DNA from 4 places in the Pseudomonas baetica genome. Region 4 is predicted to be linked to each of the others. Evidence: predicted binding sites of a transcription regulator. Region 4 holds the regulator's gene; each other region holds the start of a gene.
The links. Region 4 encodes FliA, which starts transcription of late flagellar genes. Its sites were predicted from a motif close to CTAAAGTTTNNNNNNNNNNNGCCGNTAA; they were not measured.
Positions count from the first base shown of each region.

Region 1: flgM (flagellar biosynthesis anti-sigma factor FlgM) is a predicted target of FliA. The motif match lies at 2,453-2,480, and genes of this name have one in related genera.
Region 2: ATI02_RS01115 (flagellar protein MotY) is a predicted target of FliA. The motif match lies at 3,627-3,654, and genes of this name have one in related genera.
Region 3: motA (flagellar motor stator protein MotA) is a predicted target of FliA. The motif match lies at 1,652-1,679, and genes of this name have one in related genera.

Region 1 covers NZ_PHHE01000001.1:5,347,239-5,352,594, forward strand. Annotated here, with positions in the region: gene ATI02_RS24715 (MFS transporter) at 1-674, shown strand, start outside; gene ATI02_RS24720 (flagellar brake protein) at 740-1,486, opposite strand; gene ATI02_RS24725 (flagellar protein FlgN) at 1,575-2,042, opposite strand; gene flgM (flagellar biosynthesis anti-sigma factor FlgM) at 2,091-2,417, opposite strand; gene flgA (flagellar basal body P-ring formation chaperone FlgA) at 2,579-3,340, opposite strand; gene ATI02_RS24740 (chemotaxis protein CheV) at 3,423-4,355, shown strand; gene cheR (protein-glutamate O-methyltransferase CheR) at 4,402-5,229, shown strand.
Region 2 covers NZ_PHHE01000001.1:243,639-248,994, reverse strand. Annotated here, with positions in the region: gene ATI02_RS01125 (hypothetical protein) at 469-1,176, shown strand; gene ATI02_RS01120 (argininosuccinate synthase) at 1,305-2,522, opposite strand; gene ATI02_RS01115 (flagellar protein MotY) at 2,652-3,560, opposite strand; gene pyrC (dihydroorotase) at 3,721-4,767, shown strand; gene rnt (ribonuclease T) at 4,764-5,356, shown strand, end outside.
Region 3 covers NZ_PHHE01000001.1:2,772,924-2,778,279, forward strand. Annotated here, with positions in the region: gene motB (flagellar motor protein MotB) at 1-728, opposite strand, end outside; gene motA (flagellar motor stator protein MotA) at 732-1,583, opposite strand; gene ATI02_RS12605 (HDOD domain-containing protein) at 1,750-3,288, shown strand; gene rhdA (thiosulfate sulfurtransferase) at 3,331-4,146, shown strand; gene asd (archaetidylserine decarboxylase) at 4,165-5,025, shown strand; gene ATI02_RS12620 (lectin OAA family protein) at 5,086-5,356, opposite strand, start outside.
Region 4 covers NZ_PHHE01000001.1:572,184-577,539, reverse strand. Annotated here, with positions in the region: gene ATI02_RS02580 (chemotaxis protein CheA) at 1-1,663, opposite strand, end outside; gene ATI02_RS02575 (protein phosphatase CheZ) at 1,699-2,487, opposite strand; gene ATI02_RS02570 (chemotaxis response regulator CheY) at 2,505-2,876, opposite strand; gene fliA (RNA polymerase sigma factor FliA) at 3,043-3,783, opposite strand; gene fleN (flagellar synthesis regulator FleN) at 3,780-4,610, opposite strand; gene flhF (flagellar biosynthesis GTPase FlhF) at 4,727-5,356, opposite strand, start outside.

The DNA.
Region 1 (5,356 bases), 4.8 Mb from region 4:
TCGGTCTGTTCATGGGTAGCTGCATTTTTGCCGGACTGCTGGTGCAGTGGCCGTTGGGCTGGTTGTCGGACCGTTATGACCGCGCGCTGCTGATTCGTTGTTTTGCCGGGTTTCTGGCGGTGGCGGCATTGCCGCTGGCGATCCTGCCGCAGGTGCCGCTGGAGGTGCTGTTTGTGGTCGGCTTCCTCTGTTCGCTGGTGCAGTTCTGTCTGTATCCACTGGCGGTGGCGTTTTCCAACGACCACGTCGAAGGCGATCGCCGGGTATCGCTGACGGCGATGCTGCTGGTGACTTACGGGGTCGGTGCCAGTATCGGTCCGCTGGCAGCGGGTGTGTTGATGAAGTTCTTCGGTAGCCAGAGCCTGTACGCGTTCTTCAGTTTCTTTGCCCTGGTACTGGTGTGGCGGATACGCCCGAAAGCCGTGACCAACCTGCACCAGGTCGACGATGCGCCGTTGCATCACGTGGCGATGCCGGACAGCATGTCCAGCTCACCGCTGGTAGCAGCCCTCGACCCCCGTGTGGATGAGCAAGTGGTGCAGGAGCAGATGCAGAATACAGTCGCGCCGGAACCTGAGACCGAGACAGACAAAGAGCCTGAGCCTGAGCCAGTAGCAAGCCCGGACGACGACAGCGAAAAACCCACTCCGGACATCAGTGGCGCCAGGCCTTGAGAATCCGTCGAACATAAAAAAGGGCAGTCCCGCCAAGGACTGCCCTTTTTATTTGCGTGTTCGAATCACAGGTCGTCTTTGTCGAATCGCCGCGCTTCACGCTGCAATTGGTAAACGAAGCGCTCAACGTTGCGAGCCGCCTGACCACTGATGTTGTGGAAACGCAGGCCGGCAAAGGTGATGTTGAGTTTTTCTTCGAAGTGCAGATACCGAAGCTCAACGGAGACCGGCTGATTGCCGAACAGCGGCGGGGCGATCATGCGATCGTAGACCTGACCCAGTTGCAGGCGTTCGGTGATGTCACCTTCAAAGCGCAGCTTGCAACCGGTGGCGGAAATATCCAGCAGCTTGCCGTTGATCGGCGCCTTGAGCTTTTCGCCGCCCAGTTCGACGCTGACCAGGTCGGTGAGCTTCAATGCGGCGCGGAAGGCGTTGCGGCGCTGGTGGTAAACCACCTCGGTTGGCAGCTCGCCAGTGTAAAAGCGGTCGCCGTCGGACTCTTCGATGTTCAGCGTGCCGGTGCATTCCCAGGCAATGCGCACACCTTCGTGGAAACCTTCGACCTTGAACGGCTCGCCGGCGAGCAGGAAGCGCTCGCCGTCGCGCGGGATCATTTCGTCCAAGGCGATCGAAGCGCTGTCGCGGTCGACTTTGATCAGGTAGCTCTGAAAGCGCTGGCTGCGTTCATGAAACGTGATGATCAGTGGGTCGTGGCTTTCTTGCAGCTGGCGCAGATTGCTGGAGATTTCCAGTGGCGTGGTGAGCACCTTTGGGGGCTGCGGAGCATCATCCGCGCTTAGGGTGTTGGACACGGTTTATCACTCTCCAGACAAAATATGACGACTGGCCATCATTTTGCCAGCATGTTTCGCGAGTTGATAGGGCTGGCGCATCAACGGCTTATGCCTGGCTGAATGTACGCGGCTTGGCGGGCTTGGCAAAAGTGCCTCTGGCGTCATACAGCGCTGGCGGTTCGCCCCCGGTGAGGATTTTCAGCTGATTGGCCGTGGAGGCCTGCTGAATCTGGATCGACTGGCCATTTTTGGCGTTGGCAGCCTGGCATTGAGCGATGAGATCGGTCAGTGCGTCGCCTTGCGTCATCAACTGCTCGCCAATGCTCGACTGGCTGGCCAGTTGTTCGAGACCTTGACGATCCGTCGACAGACCGAGGCTGGCGAGGATTTCGCTGCGTTTGCGGCCATGCTGTTCAAGCAGAATGATCAACGCCTGTTTGCGCGCCAGAATTTCTTCCAGCAGTGGCATGTCACGACCGTGCAAAGCGATGGATTCGGTTTGCAACAACTCCAGCAATTGTTGAGCTGGAGCAAAGTCGTCGTTGATCAGTTGCAATAAATTAGTGTCGTGCATGGCTGGCCTTGGGTTTTAAGCGTCCAAAAGCCTGGCGCAGGCGAAGGCCTAGCGCTGGGCTTCGAAGTTGAGCAGTTTGCTGGCTACACGGTTGCTGTCGACTTTATAGCTGCCATCGGCAATCGCGGCTTTCAACTCGGCCACACGGGCTTTGTCGACGGCAGGCTGATCGCGCAGCTTGTCAGTGACCTTCTGCAACTGTTGAGCCTCATTGCTGAGGTGTACCGATTCCCCGCTTTTTGCGGTACTGGCCGGTTCGGCCTGGGTATTCAGCGGCGCGGAGGTACCGGTTTCAGCGGTTTCCTTGGCGTTGCTGGTACGTGTACTGCCCGTAAGTGACGAGGAGCTGTTCAAACGGCTGAAATCGATGACCATGATAAAAACCTCTGGGAATTTGGAAGCTTGCCATGTTTTCGGCCATCCCCTGGAAAACTTTAGGCACATTTTACCAATGAGCCTGCATGCGCCAGCGCGTGTCCTGCTGCGGCACAGTTTAGGGAAGCGACGGGGTCCGCGCCAGTTTTCTCACGAGGCTTTTACATGGCCACTTCCACTTGGCCTGGCGCGATGACCTGCGCCTTGATGACTCGATTGGAGTTGAGGTTTTTTACCCTGATCTGTTCTTTCAGACCACCATTGGCCAGCGCTTCGCCGGGCATGCGTACGGCGAGTGTGCCGCTGCGGGCGATGATGACCACTTGATCACCCTTGCGCACGACTTCCGCCTGTTCGAGATGGACCAGGGTAATGACCTGATCGGCGACCGTTGGTCGGGTTAATTTCTGCCCGATCGCTTCGTCTACCGAGGTCAGAAAACCTTGATTGATCACGCTGACATCGCGTTCGCGCAAGGTCACGTCTTGCGGCTCGATAATGCCGGCGCGTTTGAGGGGGCGGGTCGTGGTGACAATCTCGCGAAACAGGCGGACTTGAGCGGGTACGAACACTGTCCAGGGCGAGGCGCCCTCACAGCGAACCTTGACGGTTACCCGCCCCAACGGACGTGCCGGACTCTCCAAAGACGCTGTCAATTCCTTGTCGCACATGGGCATGCGCATGCGGGGGTCGAGCTGCTTGACCTCGATTTCGTAACGGCCTTGCGTTTGACTGGAAGCCAAATAGTCTTCTACGGTGAATTCAAGAAAGCCCTGAGTGACGCCGATAAGCATGTCAGGCAAGGTAACCGTATCAGCACCGGCAGGGCTGCCAGCGAAAAAGAGGCAAACGGCCAACATCGCGCAAACACGTTTGCGGGTGCGGGATGTCAGGTGTCGGAAAAATGTCGTTTGAGCGTTCATACGGGTTAAAAAGCAAGCGCCGTGCCGTTTAGCAATAAATGTGCGTCGCAACAACACTTGGCGTTGGTGTAGGAGTCTGGGCATGGCTGGTGTAATGGATTCGGTAAACCAGCGCACGCAACTGGTAGGGCAGAATCGCCTGGAGCTGTTGTTGTTCCGTCTCGACGGTCAGCAGCTCTACGGGATCAACGTGTTCAAGGTTCGGGAAGTGCTGCAATGCCCGTCGCTGACGTTGATGCCCAAATCCAGTCCTGTCGTGTGCGGGGTAGCAAATATTCGGGGGGCGACCATTCCGATCCTTGATCTGGCAATGGCGACCGGCTCCGGAGCGTTGAAAGACAAGAACAGTCCGTTCGTGATCATCACGGAGTACAACACCAAGACCCAGGGTTTCCTGGTTCGCTCGGTGGAGCGCATCGTCAACATGAACTGGGAAGAGATTCATCCACCACCCAAGGGCACGGGGCGCGATCATTACCTGACCGCTGTGACTCGGGTGGACAATCAGTTAGTCGAAATCATCGACGTCGAGAAAGTGCTGGCGGAAGTTGCACCGACGCCGGAAGCGATTTCGGTGGGTGTGGTCGATGTCGAGACTCAGACCAAGGCGTTGTCGCTGCGGGTGCTGACGGTCGATGACTCGTCGGTGGCGCGCAAGCAGGTCACGCGGTGCCTGCAGACGATCGGCGTCGAGGTAGTGGCGTTGAACGATGGCAAGCAGGCGCTGGATTATCTGCGCAAGCTGGTCGACGAGGGCAAGAAGCCGGAAGAAGAGTTCCTGATGATGATCTCCGACATCGAGATGCCGGAGATGGACGGGTACACACTGACGGCGGAGATTCGCGGTGATCCTCGCATGCAAAAGCTTCATATCATCCTGCATACTTCGTTGTCGGGGGTATTCAATCAGGCGATGGTCAAGAAAGTCGGTGCCGATGACTTCCTGGCCAAATTCCGCCCTGATGACCTGGCATCCCGGGTAGTCGACCGGATCAAAGCAGCAGATATCAGCTGAGAGCGTTTTGCTCTTGGCGGTCAACACGATTTAAGAGGCGGCATCATTGTCTACGGGTAATTTGGATTTCGAACAGTTCCGGGTCTTCCTGGAAAAAGCCTGTGGCATTTTGCTCGGTGAAAACAAGCAGTACCTGGTCTCGAGCCGTCTCAACAAACTGATGGAGCAGCAAGGCATCAAGTCTCTGGGTGAGCTGGTTCAGCGCATCCAGACCCAGCCGCGCAGCGGTTTGCGCGAGCAGGTGGTCGATGCCATGACGACCAACGAAACCCTGTGGTTTCGTGACACCTATCCGTTTGAAGTCTTGAAGAACAAGGTGCTGCCCGAAGCCATCAAGGCCAGTCCCAACCAGCGTCTGCGGATCTGGTCCGCAGCCTGCTCGTCGGGTCAGGAACCGTATTCGTTGTCGATGTCGATCGACGAGTTCGAGCGCAGCAATCTTGGCCAGTTGAAGATGGGGGTGCAGATTGTTGCCACGGACTTGTCCGGCCTCATGCTGACCAATTGCAAGACCGGCGAGTACGACAGCCTGGCGATCGGGCGCGGTCTGTCCCCCGATCGTTTGCAGCGCTATTTCGACCCGAAAGGGCCGGGCCGCTGGGTGATCAAGGCGCCGATCAAGAATCGGGTAGAATTTCGCTCGTTCAACTTGCTCGATAGCTATGCAGCGCTTGGCAAGTTCGACATCGTGTTTTGCCGCAACGTGTTGATCTACTTCTCTGCTGAAGTGAAGAAAGACATCCTGTTGCGCATTCACAGTACGTTGAAGCCGGGCGGCTATCTGTTCCTTGGCGCTTCCGAAGCGTTGAACGGCTTGCCGGATCATTACCAGATGGTTCAGTGCAGCCCGGGGATTATTTACCAGGCGAAGTGATTGCATCGGCGACACAAAAAACGGCAGGTCCGCAAAGGCCTGCCGTTTTTTTATGCCTGAAATATATCCACCACACACCTCAAATCCCATTGTGGGAGCGGTGGTGGTCGTGAGAGAGGCAGTCAAG
Region 2 (5,356 bases), 330 kb from region 4:
AGAACAGGCACAATAGCCGACTCAACTGATCGATGGCATGCCAAGGTTAGCGAGCACTTGCAGCGAGAGACATTCCCTACAAGCATTGAGGATTATTCCCACAAAAAACCGACCACCACCAAACACAGACTGCCTTCAGACCCCGGCGATCGGTTTAATCCCTGCGCGATTTTGTGACTATATGCAACCTCTTCAATAGGCGCTTGCGCAACGCTCCTACGGCCATAAACGCTCTAAATCCGGGTCAGACGCTGTTACTTGCTGGCGATATCCACAATAACATTCCGCTGTTATTCGACAAAAACAAACCCGCTCACACACTAAATCCCAACAATGATCAAACATTGATCTGGCAGCACTTATATTAACTGCCAAGACCTTGTTACGAAGCCCATAGCGTTAGTTACCTACAATACTTAAAAAGCACACCTGCCCATTTTTAGAAGCAGTAAACCCATGAGAAAAAATATATTGAAGATACCCAAAAAAATCACTAACCCAATGACCATCATTGCCATCTTCGCACTCATCTCGGAAACCTCGGCCGCCATCTCGCTGCCCTTCCTGGATGGTGAGGATCGGCAAACTTATTTATGGTTTCTGATCAGCTTTCCGTTCTACTTGTTGTTTCTTTTCTTTCTCACCCTTAACTTTAATTACCGTTCACTCTACTCGCCTTCTGATTTCAGCGATGACAAGGCGTTCCTGAAAAACCTCGAAAAAAAGGACCGTGACAATAAGCGCAACTGTGCAGTGCAAGAGTCGCTCTTGCGACCCGTTACGGGTGTCTCGATCTCCGTCCTGTTCTGTGAAGAGGCATCGGCACCGAGCAAGAACTCACAACGTACCGATAACACTTCAGACCCACCGTCAAACCGGAATAAGTTGTTTGTACGACACAACATTCAACTGTCTGGATCAACCTCCAATCTGGACATCATTGATGCGCGCCAGATGGGTACGCAAACCGATTTCGCCACCGTTCTGGAAAAAATCCGACAGAGCAACAAGCAACACTCTCGACTTATCGTATTTCTTTCCAATGACGTGTCGGATTTTTTACTCAAGGAAAACATACTGCGGAACAATAAACATTCGAAGAAAAGCGCAAATTTGACGTTTTGTATTATTTACAACACCAGCTCGCAGAACGTCTGCGTATTGGAAAGTTTTTGACCAACGAACAGGTATAAAAGCGCGAGCGGCTGAGAAGGGACGGCTATCAGAAGCCGCAAGGAGAAGATTTTGCACAATGGCGACCTTGCTCTACACAAGGTCGCCATTTTATTGCGCGTCTGAAGGACTCAGAACAGTTTGCGGCCCTTGTTGGCAGCAATGCGCATGCGCAGCGCGTTGAGCTTGATGAAGCCCGCCGCGTCGGCCTGGTTGTAAGCACCGCCGTCTTCTTCGAAGGTCGCGATGTTGGCGTCGAACAGCGAATCGTCGGACTTGCGGCCGGTGACGATGACGTTGCCTTTATACAGTTTCAAGCGAACCACACCGTTCACGTTGACCTGCGAAGCATCGATCATCTGCTGCAGCATCAGACGCTCAGGGCTCCACCAGTAGCCGGTGTAGATCAGGCTGGCGTATTTGGGCATCAACTCGTCTTTGAGGTGAGCGACTTCGCGATCCAGGGTGATCGACTCAATGGCGCGGTGAGCGCGCAGCATGATAGTGCCGCCCGGGGTTTCGTAGCAGCCACGGGACTTCATGCCGACGTAACGGTTTTCAACGATGTCCAGACGACCGATACCGTGTTCGCCACCGATCTTGTTCAGCGTCGCCAGCACGGTGGCCGGAGTCATTTCGACACCGTCCAGCGCAACGATGTCGCCGTTGCGGTAGGTCAGTTCCAGGTATTGCGGTTTGTCAGGCGCGTTCTCCGGGGAGACGGTCCAACGCCACATGTCTTCTTCGTGCTCGGTCCAGGTGTCTTCCAGCACGCCGCCTTCATAGGAGATGTGCAGCAGGTTGGCATCCATCGAGTACGGGGATTTCTTCTTGCCGTGGCGCTCGATCGGAATCGCGTGCTTCTCGGCGTAGTCCATCAGCTTCTCGCGGGACAGCAGGTCCCACTCACGCCATGGAGCAATCACCTTCACGCCTGGCTTGAGCGCGTAGGCACCCAGTTCGAAACGTACCTGGTCATTGCCCTTGCCGGTGGCACCATGGGAAATGGCGTCAGCGCCGGTTTCGTTGGCGATTTCGATCAGACGTTTGGCGATCAGCGGACGCGCGATGGAAGTACCCAGCAGGTACTCGCCTTCGTAAACGGTGTTGGCGCGGAACATCGGGAACACGAAGTCACGCACGAATTCTTCGCGCAGGTCGTCGATGTAGATTTCTTTGACGCCCATGGCCTGCGCCTTGGCGCGAGCCGGCTCGACCTCTTCGCCTTGACCCAGGTCAGCGGTGAACGTCACCACTTCACAGTTATAAGTATCCTGCAGCCACTTGAGGATCACCGAAGTGTCCAGGCCGCCGGAATACGCCAGAACGACCTTGTTTACGTCCGCCATGCCATCACTCCACGGGGTTCTACGGAAAGCCGAGGAGTCTACCGCCCAAACGCGATAATTTACAGAGGCGCGACAGCTTAAGACGACAAAGCGACAGAATCTGTCGAGAGCGCGACGATGACCGGCGGGTCAGGAAGTTGCTGCGGTGCTGGCAGGGGTGCTCGCCTGAGGCGCTGGAGCGGTGGTCGGCGCCACGCGTGCAAGCTTCACCGCAACCCGACGGTTCTTCGCCCGGTTGGCCGCATTGGTGTTCGGAACCAATGGGTATTGTTCACCGTGAAAACGTACTGTGATCTGCGATTCGGCGATGCCATTGGCCTTGAAGAAGTCGACCACCGCCAGTGCCCGGCGGCGCGACAATTCACGGTTGGTCAGGCGATTGCCGCTGTTATCGGAATGGCCGTCGAGTTCGATGTGATTGACCGTCGGATCGGCCTTCATGAATTCGAGCATCACTTGCAGTTTGGCCTTGGCGGCGGAGTCCAGATCAACGCCCTCGCCGGGGAAACCGATCTGCGACTGCTTGATCTGGTCAAAATTCTGCGGCAGCAATTTCGCCACACAGGTCTGATAGTCGTTAAACGCCTTGCTGAACTTGACCGGCAACAAACGCACTTCCGACACGCGTCCATCGCCCGAAGCACGGCGCACCACCGGGCTGCGACCATCCATCAGGCCGCTGATCAGACCTCCGGCCTGGGACTGAGAGCTGTTGAACAACACGTTACCACTGCCCAGTCTGACGGTGCCCAGATTGATGTCACCGCGTCCCGGCTGCCACGGCGCGGCTGCCGCGAGCAACGTCGCCGCCCCACCGCCCAGCATGGCGTTATAGGCGTTCAGACGAAATACCGCCTGCTCGCCTGCCTTGCGCACGAACTCCCCCGAGCCGAAATCAGTGATCGGCTGTGTCAGACGACATTCGAACTTGTCGCCGGCGACCGTCCACTCAATATTCTCCAGGCGGGTCTGGTACGTGAGCGCCATGGCGGGAAAGCTGGCAAACACACTGAGCAAGGCTAAATATCGCTGGCGCACGGGAGGCTCCATTGGCTTCTGAAACACAAAGACCGATTCACACTATGTTTACGGCATACCTACGGGATATCGGAAGGTTCCTGCAAAACTTGATAGCGAGTGCCTGCAAGAGTCTTTTCCGGTAGCATTCGCCTCAGTTTGACCCGCCTGGAATCCCCTCATGTCCGACCGCCTGACCCTGCTGCGTCCCGACGACTGGCACATTCATCTTCGCGATGGTGCCGTGTTGACCAATACCGTTGCCGATGTTGCGCGCACGTTTGGTCGCGCCATCATCATGCCCAACCTGGTACCTCCGGTGCGCAACGCCGCTGAAGCCGACGGCTATCGCCAGCGGATTCTCGCTGCCCGCCCGGCCGGCAGTCGTTTCGAGCCGCTGATGGTGCTGTACCTCACCGACCGCACCCAGCCCGAAGAAATTCGTGAGGCCAAGGCCAGCGGTTTCGTGCACGCCGCCAAGCTGTACCCGGCTGGCGCCACCACCAACTCCGACTCCGGGGTTACCAGCATCGACAAGATTTTCCCGGCGCTGGAAGCCATGGCCGAAGTCGGTATGCCGCTGCTGATCCACGGCGAAGTCACTCGTGGCGACGTCGATGTCTTCGACCGCGAAAAGATTTTCATCGATGAACACATGCGTCGTGTGGTCGAGCGTTTCCCGACCTTGAAAGTCGTGTTCGAACACATCACCACCGGCGATGCCGTGCAGTTCGTCAACGAGGCTTCGGCCAACGTTGGCGCGACCATCACCGCGCATCACCTGCTCTACAACCGCAACCACATGCTGGTTGGCGGGATTCGGCCGCACTTCTATTGCCTGCCGATCCTCAAGCGCAATACGCACCAGGAAGCCCTGCTCGATGCCGCCACCAGCGGCAGCGCGAAGTTCTTCCTCGGTACCGATTCGGCACCGCACGCCCAGCACGCCAAGGAAGCCGCTTGCGGCTGCGCCGGCTGCTACACCGCGTACGCCGCCATCGAACTGTATGCCGAAGCATTCGAACAGCGTAATGCGCTGGACAAGCTCGAAGCCTTCGCCAGCCTCAACGGCCCACGCTTCTATGGCCTGCCGGCGAACACCGATCGCATCACCCTGGTTCGCGAAGAATGGACCGCCCCAACCAGCCTGCCATTTGGCGAGCTGACCGTTATCCCGCTGCGCGCCGGTGAAAAACTGCGCTGGCGCCTGCTGGAGGAACACGCGTGAGTGAAGACCATTTCGACGACGAACTGGAAGGTCAAGGTGGCGGCGGCGGTTCCCGTCATCCGATGGCAGCGCGTTTTCGCGGTTACCTGCCGGTTGTCGTCGACGTAGAAACCGGTGGCTTCAACTCGGCCACCGATGCATTGCTGGAGATTGCCGCGACCACCATCGCCATGGATGAAAAGGGTTTCGTTTACCCGGATCACACCTACTTCTTCCGCGTTGAGCCTTTCGAAGGCGCCAACATCGAAGCGGCGGCGCTGGAGTTCACCGGCATCAAGCTCGATCACCCGCTGCGCATGGCCGTCAGCGAAGAAACGGCGCTGACCGACATCTTCCGTGGCATCCGCAAGGCGCTTAAGGCCAACGGCTGCAAGCGTGCGATTCTGGTCGGCCACAACAGCAGCTTCGACCTCGGCTTCCTCAATGCTGCCGTTGCGCGACTGGACATGAAGCGCAATCCGTTCCACCCGTTCTCCAGTTTCGATACCGCGACCCTGGCCGGTCTGGCTTATGGCCAAACCGTCCTGGCGAAAGCCTGTCAGGCAGCAGACATCGATTTCGACGGCCGTGAGGCGCATTCGGCGCGTTA
Region 3 (5,356 bases), 2.2 Mb from region 4:
ACCCGCGCCACTTGCGCATCCGGATAGCTGCCGGCAATCAAGGCACGGCGGGCAGCGTTGGCACGGTTGGCCGAAAGCTCCCAGTTACCGTAATCACCGGTGCCGATATAGGGCTTGGCATCGGTGTGGCCGCTGATGCTGATCTTGTTCGGCACCGCTTTGATGGTGTCGGCCATGGCCAGCAGAATGTCTTCGAAGTACGGCTTCAGACGCGCAGAACCGGAGTCGAACATCGGCCGGTTCTCGGCGTCCATGATCTGGATGCGCAAGCCGTTCGGCGTGATTTCGAAGAGGATCTGGTCCTTGAATTTCTGCAGTTGCGGATTCTCGTCGACCTTGTTCTGCAATTCTTGCAGGAGCAGTTCCAGACGTTCCTTCTCGACCTGCTCGGCCATGCCTTCGACCTGTTCGGTGTCGACGGTAACCTTGTCCGGTTGTGGCTGGGATTTCACCTCAGGGTTGAGGGTATTTTCCGGCGCCAGGGTCGGCGTACCGCCCAAGTCGATAATGTACGGCGTGCCGCTTTCGGAGAAGCCGACCGGGTCTTTGAAATAGCCGGCGATGGCGATCTTCTGCTCAGGCGTTGCGGTGGACAGCAGCCACAGCACCAGGAAGAACGCCATCATCGCCGTGGCGAAGTCGGCGAAGGCGATTTTCCACGCCCCGCCGTGATGCCCGCCGGCTATGCGCTTGACGCGCTTGATGATAATCGGCTGATTATTTTCCATGACTTAGCGACCGCGAACGGCTTGTTCCAGCTCGGCAAAGCTTGGACGGTGAGCCGGGTACAGCACTTTGCGACCAAACTCCACCGCCAGCGATGGCGGCATACCGGAAGCCGAAGCCACCAGCGAGGCCTTGATGGCTTCGTAGACGTTCAGCTCTTCTTTGGCATCGTGGGCCAGGGAATGCGCCAATGGGCCGAAGAAACCGTAGGCTGCGAGAATACCAAAGAAGGTACCGACCAGTGCCGCACCGACGTGCAGACCGATGGACTTCTGATCGCCTTCACCCAAGGACGCCATGGTCACCACGATACCCAGTACCGCCGCGACGATACCGAAACCGGGCATGGCGTCGGCAATGCCGTTCACCGCATGGGATGGATGCTCGAGGTCTTCTTTCAGGCTGTACAGCTCCATGTCGAACAAGCCTTCCAGCTCGTGCGGCGCCATGTTGCCGGAGGACATGATGCGCAGGTAATCACAGATAAACGCGGTCATGCGTTCATCTTTAAGCACCGCCGGGTACTTGGCGAAGATCGGGCTCGCGGCGGCATCTTCGATGTCGCCCTCGATGGCCATCATGCCTTCGCGGCGGCTCTTGTTGAGGATCTCGTAGATCAGCCCCAGCACTTCCAGATAGAACGTGTGGCTGAAACGCGAACTGAACATGCTCAGGGATTTCTTGAGCACGTGCATCGTCATATAGCTGGGGTTGGCCTGGAGGAAAGCGCCCAGTGCCGCACCACCGATGATCAACACCTCGAAGGGCTGGATCAGGGCGGCAATCTTGCCGTGAGAGAGCACGTATCCGCCGAGCACGCTCGCGAATACGACGATGATGCCGATAATTTTAGCCATAGGTAGAAAGTACTTATTTAAGTCGGGTTCAAGGTCATATTCGGAAGTTAAAAAATCTCTTCTTCTACTTATCGGCAAAACTGCGCCAGACTATAGCCAGTTCAGGCGAAAAGCCAATTTAGCCCATGCCGGGCGCGTCTACAGTCAGTGAAGATCTCGTCCAGACATGGCTAATGAAACGAGCGTCCCACACGCACAACCGACCACACTCGAGGGCTGGATCAAGCTGCTCGACAGCGTCCGCCTGCCCGTGCCGCAAGAGGCTCACGACAAGGTTTGTCGGGCGATCCGTGACAACCGCAGTTCCCTGCGCGACATCGCCGACCTGATGCAGGACAGCCCGGCGCTGGCCTTGAGCATCATTCGTGAGGCAAATCGTCACACCCACGGCACCATGGCCACGCCGGCCGAGAATCTGGAAGTCGCGATCAACCGCCTGGGCCTGGCCCGCACCGAAGAGCTACTGGCGCGCCTGCCGGCCCAACCGCAGATGCAGATCCCCAAGGCCCTGCGCCAACTGCAAATGATCAGCCAGCACGCCACGCAACAGGCCAACGGTTTTTTCGCCAGTCGCCTGGCGCGGCTGTGGCAGGACATTCATTGGGGCAGTTTGCTGTTTCTTTCGCCGCTGTGGCCGTTGGCGCTGACTTACCCACAACTGCTTGAAGAGTGGGAACTGCGGGTTATCCACAAGGGCGAATCGGCGCGCACCGTCGAAAAGCAATTGTTCGGCGTGCGCCTGCTGAAAATCGCCGAGGCGCTGGTGCAAGTCTGGCACCTGCCGATCTGGGTGCAGCAAGGCTATAAATTGTTGCTCAGCGAGCAGCGTGAACTGGTGAAAGTGCTGCGCATCGCCCGCGACAGCGAACATCCATTGCGCCAGCAAAACCGCCTCGACGATGACCCGACCCTGCGCCGCTGGCTCAATCAGCCGGCCAATACCGTGTTGCTGGCCAATGGGCTGGCGCTGTCGGCGCAACAGGCGTGGGACAGTCCACACAGTGAACGCTGGCAGTACCTGACCAGCCTTTATCTGCAGATTTCCATGGACGAAGTGCAGCAACAGTTGCACCAGCAAGCCGCCAACAGTGCGCGCCAGCATGCGATGCCTGACTTGTGGCACCCGGCGGTTTCATTGCTGTGGCCGTGGGGCACCCATCGTTTACCGGCCGGAATGCTGCCGGCCGCGGCACCGAATGCAGAGGATTTGACCCAGTGGCGCCGGCAGTGCGCCGAACTGCTGGCCGAACCCAGTCGCTTCACCAATGCCATGAGCCTGACCGTTGCCGCCCGCGATGCGCTGGTCGCCAGCGGCCTGCGCCGGGGGATGATTCTGATGGCCGACCGCACGCAGTCCAATCTGCGTGTGCATCAAACTTTTGGTTTAGCGAAAGAAGCGGCGGCGCTGAACTTTGTCGTCAGTCAGAGCAAAGTCCTGCAACGGCTGCTCGCGCAGCAGGCGCAGGTGCGGATCACCCCGGAAAACAACGCGCAATTCTCCGCGCTGCTACCGCCGAGCCTGAGAACGTTGTTCCGTGGCGAGCATCTGTTCCTGCGCTCATTGGTCAACAATGGCCGGGTGATCATGATCGTCGTCGCCGATCAGGGCGGCGGCCCCTTCGCCGACATCACTGTGCAAGCCTTCGGCAAAACCGCGCAGTGCATCGAAAAAGCCCTGCACAGCTTTAGCAGCCGTGGCCGATGAGGCTGCGCTACAATCCCCCCCTTTGTGCTCTGGAGACCTCACATGTCTGACTTCTCTGGCTTGCCGCTCGTTATCGAACCGAGCGACCTGCTCCCTCGGCTCGAGTCCAGCGAACTGATTCTGGTGGACCTGACCAGTACCGCCCGCTATACCGAGGGTCATTTGCCCGGGGCGCGGTTTGTCGACCCCAAGCGCACCCAGCTCGGCCAGCCGCCGGCACCGGGGCTGCTGCCGGCGAAAGCCGATCTGGAAGCGTTGTTCGGGGAACTCGGCCATCGCAAAGACGCGGTCTACGTGGTCTATGACGATGAGGGCGGTGGCTGGGCCGGGCGCTTCATCTGGCTGCTCGACGTGATTGGTCACGACAAGTACCACTATGTCGACGGCGGTCTGCCGGCGTGGCTGGCCGATGGCATGCCGATGTCGATCCAGGTGCCGCCGGCAGTCGGTGGCCCGGTGCCGTTGACGCTGCACGATGAACCGACCGCCACCCGCGAATACCTGCAAAGCCGTCTCGGCGCCGCCGATCTGGCGATCTGGGATGCGCGCGGGCCGCTGGAGTATTGCGCCGAGAAAGTGCTGGCAGCCAAGGGCGGGCATATTCCCGGTGCGGTCAATTTCGAGTGGACGGCGGGCATGGACAAGGCGCGTAACCTGCGCATCCGCACGGACATGCCGCAGATCCTCGAAGACCTCGGGATCACCAAGGACAAAGAAATCATTACCCACTGCCAGACCCATCACCGGTCGGGCTTCACTTATCTGCTGGCCAAATCCCTCGGTTATCCGCGGGTCAAGGGCTACGCTGGTTCCTGGGGCGAGTGGGGCAATCACCCTGACACGCCTGTCGAGATTTAAGGTTTTTAAGGACAACTAATGAAAGAGCGTCTGTTTATCCTCAGCCAGTACCTGCTGCCTCACCACTTGCTGTCGCGCCTGGCCGGCTGCATCGCCGAGTGTCGTGTGCGCTGGTTCAAGAATGCCTTCACCCAGTGGTTCGCCAAGCGTTATCAGGTGGACATGTCGCAAGCGCTGGTTGAAGACCTGACCGCTTACGAGCACTTCAACGCCTTCTTCACCCGCGCCCTGAAAGACGGCGCACGTCCGCTGGACGAAACCCCGGGCGCGATCCTCAGCCCGGCCGACGGTGCGGTCAGCCAGCTCGGCCCGATCGAACACGGTCGCGTGTTCCAGGCCAAGGGGCACAGCTTCAGCGTGCTGGAACTGTTAGGTGGCGACGCGGCGAATGCTGCACCGTTCATGGGTGGCGACTTCGCGACTATTTACCTGTCGCCGAAGGATTACCACCGCGTGCACATGCCGCTGGCCGGTACCCTGCGCGAAATGGTCTACATCCCGGGCCGGATCTTCTCGGTCAACCAGACCACGGCTGAAAACGTTCCGGAACTGTTCGCCCGCAACGAGCGTGTGGCGTGCATTTTCGACACTGAACGCGGCCCGATGGCCGTGGTGCTGGTCGGCGCGATGATCGTCGCTTCGATCGAAACCGTGTGGGCCGGTCTGGTCACGCCGCCGAAGCGCGAACTGAAAACCTTCCGCTACGACGAAGCCGCCCGTGCGCCGATTCATCTGGAAAAAGGCGCGGAGCTGGGTCGCTTCAAGCTGGGTTCGACGGCGATCGTGCTGTTTGGCCCGGATCAAGTGAAGTGGGCGCAAGAACTGGTGGCGGGTTCGCCAGTGCAAATGGGTCAGGCCCTGGCCCTGCCGACTGCCTGAGTCGGCTGATCCGCCCTTTCACACGTCTGTGAAGGGGCGGACACGACCTGGGAGGCGCCGTTACTCTATCTGCCCACGGAAGCCGATCGGCCCTTCGTTGGCGTAGGTATTGGTGCCACTGAGGTTTTTCCCTCCGTCACTGGACGTGACGCTCAACGCGACAACGTTCTGATTGTCCCGACCACCGATCACCCACTTGCCGCCCGGATGCCATGGGGCATCATTGCCACCCCACTGGTTCTCGACGTTGTATTGATTCTGACCGGTGCGCTGCGCCTTGAAGCCAATAGGGCCTTCGCCGGCGTAAGTCATGGTGCCGGTGAAACTTTTG
Region 4 (5,356 bases):
ACTCGGTATCGCTCAGGCGATCCGCTGCATCCTTGTCCATCACGCCGCGCTTTACCGCGATCGCACGCAGGACGTCCGGATCCATGCCTTTGCCGTCATCGGAAATCGACAGCAGGATGTGGTCGCCTTCCTGTTCGGCCGCCAGTACCACGCGACCGCCACGGGCCTTGCCCGAGGCTTCGCGTTCTTCCGGCGACTCGATGCCGTGGTCGACAGCGTTGCGCACCAAGTGGACCAGCGGGTCGGCCAGGGCCTCGACAAGGTTTTTGTCGAGGTCGGTTTCTTCGCCGACCAGCTCCAGGTTGATCTCTTTCTTGAGCTGACGCGCCAGGTCGCGAACCAGACGCGGGAAGCGCCCGAAGACCTTCTTGATCGGCTGCATCCGCGTTTTCATCACCGCGGTCTGCAAGTCAGCCGTGACCACGTCGAGGTTCGACACGGCCTTTTGCATGGCTTCATCGCCGCTGTTGAGCCCCAGGCGCACCAGACGGTTACGCACCAGCACCAGCTCGCCAACCATGTTCATGATTTCGTCGAGACGTGCAGTGTCGACCCGCACGGTGGTCTCGGCTTCGCTCGCCGGTTTTTCCGGTGGCGGTGCAGCCGGCGCACGGGCTGGAGCCGGTGCAGCAGCGGCGGCCGGTTTCGGCGTTTCGGCTTTCGGCTCAGGCTTGGCCGCAGGTTTCGGCGCCGCAGCGGCCGGTGCCTTGGCGGCTGGCGTAGCGACGGTCGAAGCGGAGCCCGCAGAGGCAGTACCGACTTCGCTGAACTTGCCTTTGCCGTGCAATTCGTCGAGCAGCGATTCGAACTCGTGATCGCTGATCAGATCGCTGCCGGCAGCAGCGGCCGCTGGAGCAGCCGGCGCAGGTGCCGAAGCAATCGCCGACTCCAGCGCATCCACGGCAAAGTTGCCCTTGCCATGCAACTGATCGAGCAAGGCTTCGAATTCGTCGTCGGTGATGTCAGAGCTGTCGCCCTTGGCCGGTGCCGCAGGGGCTGCCGCCGCTGGCGCAACCGCGTCCACCGCGAACTGGCCCTTGCCGTGCAACTGATCGAGCAATGACTCGAACTCGGCATCGGTGATTTCATCGCTCGCAGCTTCAGCGGCCGTTTGTGCAGGGGCCGCGGCCGGGGCTTCGGCTTCGGCCTTGACGGCGTTCAGCGAGTCCAGCAGTTGTTCGAATTCGTTATCGGTGATGTCGCCCGAATCGCCTTCGGCGACCAGCTCTTCGATCATCTCGGCCACTGGCGAAGCCGGGGCTTCATCCGCCGTTTGCGGCTCGGCCAGACGTGCCAGCGCAGCCAGCAGCTCCGGCGTCGCAGCCGTGATCGGTGCACGCTCACGGACTTCGCTGAACATGCTGTTCACCGCGTCCAGTGCTTCGAGGACAACGTCCATCAGTTCTGCATCAACGCGACGCTCACCCTTGCGCAGGATGTCGAACACGTTTTCGGCGATGTGACAGCACTCCACCAGCTCATTGAGCTGAAGGAAGCCGGCGCCCCCTTTTACAGTGTGGAAACCGCGAAAAATTGCGTTGAGCAGATCTGCATCATCCGGACGGCTTTCCAGCTCGACCAGTTGTTCGGACAGTTGCTCAAGAATCTCGCCGGCCTCAACCAGGAAATCCTGAAGGATCTCTTCATCGGCGCCGAAGCTCATTAATGGGGTGCTCCTACAGGTCTAAAAACCTAAACTCAAAATCCAAGGCTGGATAGCAAATCGTCCACATCGTCCTGACCGGACACAACGTCTTCTCGTTTATCGGCATGAATCTGCGGACCTTCACCCTGCGAGAGATGTTTTTGTGGATCTTTTTCTGCAAGCATCGCCGCACGGTCATGTTCGATGCCCGCAAAGCGGTCCACCTGACTGGCCATGAGCACGAGTTTGAGCAAATTGCTTTCAACTTCGGTGACCAGTTGGGTCACGCGCTTGATCACTTGACCGGTCAGGTCCTGATAATCCTGAGCCAGCAGGATGTCGTTCAGATTGCTCGACACCGCACGGTTGTCCGTGCTGCTGCGCGACAGAAAACCGTCGACCCGGCGCGCCAGTTCGCGGAACTCTTCAGCCCCGACTTCACGACGCATGAAACGACCCCAGTCGGTACTCAAGGCCTGGGCTTCATCAGCCAGGCCATTGACCACCGGTGTGGCGCTTTCCACCAGATCCATGGTGCGGTTGGCCGCGGCCTCTGTCAGCTTGACCACATAGCCCAGGCGTTCGGTGGCGTCGGTGATTTGCGACACTTCCTCGGCCTGCGGCATGTGCGGATCGATCTGGAAGTTGACGATCGCACTGTGCAGTTCGCGTGTGAGCTTGCCCACTTCCTGATACAGGCCGCGGTCACGGGTCTGATTGAGCTCATGGATCAGTTGCACAGCGTCGCCGAACCTGCCTTTTTCAAGGCTCTCGACCAGTTCGACCGCGTGTTTTTTCAGGGTCGATTCGAAATCGCCCTGTGAAGATTCGTTATGCTCCATAGCTCCCCCGCGCGTCATCAGCCGATGCGTTCGAAAATCTTCTCGATTTTGTCTTTCAACGCCTGAGCCGTGAAAGGTTTGACCACGTAGCCGTTCACACCGGCCTGAGCGGCCTCGATGATTTGCTCGCGCTTGGCTTCAGCGGTCACCATCAGCACGGGCAGATGCTTGAGTTTTTCATCGGCACGCACGTGACGCAGCAAGTCGATACCGGTCATGCCCGGCATGTTCCAGTCCGTTACCAGAAAGTCGATGCTTCCGCTGTTGAGTACCGGAATGGCAGTAATGCCATCGTCGGCCTCGACGGTGTTGGTGAACCCAAGATCGCGCAGCAGGTTCTTGATGATCCGCCGCATCGTTGAGAAGTCATCAACGATGAGGATTTTCATGTCTTTGTTCAATTCGACCTCCAAGCAGTCTTAAACGCGCCCAGCACCTGGGCGCGCCACTTCAATCAATCGGCGCAGCACTCGAAGACTGTCTGGAGCACAACAGAGCAAGACCGGTGCCGTTCATCACCGCACCAGCCTCGTTCGCAGTGTCCCCACACTGCCTTCAGCGCGCTCGCCACTCCCCCAAACGCCCCCGCAAACGGGCCGCGCACTGGCTGTGTAACTGGCTGACCCGCGATTCACTGACGCCAAGGACTTCACCGATCTCCTTGAGGTTCAGCTCTTCGTCGTAGTACAGCGCCAACACCAGTCGCTCACGCTCCGGCAAATTGGCAATCGCGTCCGCCAGCGCCGCCTGGAAGCGTTCATCTTCCAGATCGCGTGACGGCTCAAGATGAGCACTGGCGCCATCCTCGTGCAGCCCTTCGTGTTCGCCGTCCTGCAAGAGGTCGTCGAAACTGAACAAGCGGCTGCCCAGGGTGTCATTCAAAATCCCGTAGTAATCGTCGAGACTCAATTGGAGTTCGGCCGCAACTTCGTGATCTTTAGCATCACGGCCGGTTTTAGCTTCAATTGCGCGAATTGCGTCGCTGACCATACGGGTATTGCGGTGAACCGAGCGTGGCGCCCAGTCCCCTTTGCGCACTTCGTCGAGCATCGCGCCGCGGATTCGAATGCCCGCGTACGTTTCGAAACTGGCGCCTTTACTGGCGTCGTATTTGGTCGAGACTTCGAGCAGGCCGATCATCCCGGCCTGGATCAGGTCTTCGACCTGGACACTGGCCGGCAGACGCGCCAGCAAGTGGTAAGCAATGCGTTTGACCAGTGGCGCGTAACGCTCGACCAGCTCGTATTGCGCATCACGGGCCGACTTCTTGTAGAGGTTGTAGCCACTGGTTGTCATAGGACGGGTCCTGCGGTCTGTTGCACGAGGCGCTCGACGAAAAACTCGAGGTGCCCGCGCGGGTTCGCCGGCAGCGGCCAGGTATCGACCTTCTGCGCGATCGCCTTGAACGCCAGCGCGCACTTGGAACGCGGAAAGGCTTCATAGACGGCGCGCTGCTTCTGCACGGCCTTGCGCACGCTTTCGTCGTACGGCACGGCGCCGACGTATTGTAGGGCCACATCAAGGAAGCGATCCGTGACCTTGGTCAACTTGGCGAACAGGTTGCGACCTTCCTGCGGGCTCTGCGCCATGTTGGCCAGAACGCGGAAGCGGTTCATGCCGTAATCGCGATTGAGCAATTTGATCAGTGCGTAGGCGTCAGTGATCGAGGTCGGCTCATCGCAGACCACCAGCAACACTTCCTGGGCGGCGCGAACGAAACTGACTACCGAGTCACCAATACCCGCAGCGGTGTCGATCACCAGCACGTCGAGATTGTCGCCGATGTCACTGAAGGCCTGAATCAGACCGGCATGTTGCGCCGGGCTCAGGTGAACCATGCTCTGGGTGCCGGAAGCGGCCGGCACGATGCGAATCCCGCCGGGGCCTTGCAACAAAACGTCGCGCAGCTCGCAACGGCCTTCGATGACGTCGGCCAGTGTGCGTTTGGGTGTCAGCCCCAGCAGAACGTCAACGTTCGCCAGCCCCAGGTCAGCGTCCAGCAGCATGACCCGACGGCCAAGCTCTGCCAGCGCCAGAGACAAGTTCACTGACACGTTAGTCTTGCCGACGCCACCTTTGCCGCCGGTCACTGCGATCACCTGTACGGGATGCATGCTGCCCATGTTATTTCTTTACCTTGTCTTGCATAGACGGAGGCCACATTACTGGCTGCGCGTTCACAACCGGAACAATGCGTGGCAGACCATCGATGTAGGTACAAAAACTGTTCATGAATACCTCAGCCAACCTGCTTGGTCGGGCTGTGATAGATATCAGCGAACATGTCAGCCATGGCTTCTTCGCTGGGTTCTTCCTGCATTTGCACGCTGACGGCGCGGCTGACCAGTTGATGACGGCGCGGCAGATGCAGATCATCCGGAATCCGTGGGCCATCGGTCAGGTACGCGACCGGCAATTCATGACTGATCGCCAGGCTTAACACTTCGCCAAGGCTGGCCGTTTCATCCAGTTTAGTCAGGATGCACCCGGCAAGCCCGCAACGCTTGTAACTGTGATAAGCGGCGGTTAGAACCTGTTTCTGGCTGGTGGTTGCCAGCACGAGATAATTTTTTGAACGAATACCACGACCGGCCAGACTTTCCAGCTGCATGCGCAGGGCCGGATCGCTGGCTTGCAGGCCGGCGGTATCGATCAGCACCACGCGTTTGCGCAGCAGTGGGTCCAGCGCCTGGACCAGCGACTGGCCCGGGTCGACGTGCGTTACCGGTACGTTGAGAATCCGCCCCAGGGTTTTCAGTTGTTCCTGAGCACCGATGCGGAAACTGTCCATGCTCACCAGCGCGACATTCTGCGCGCCGTACTTGAGCACGTAGCGGGCAGCAAGCTTGGCCAGCGTAGTGGTCTTGCC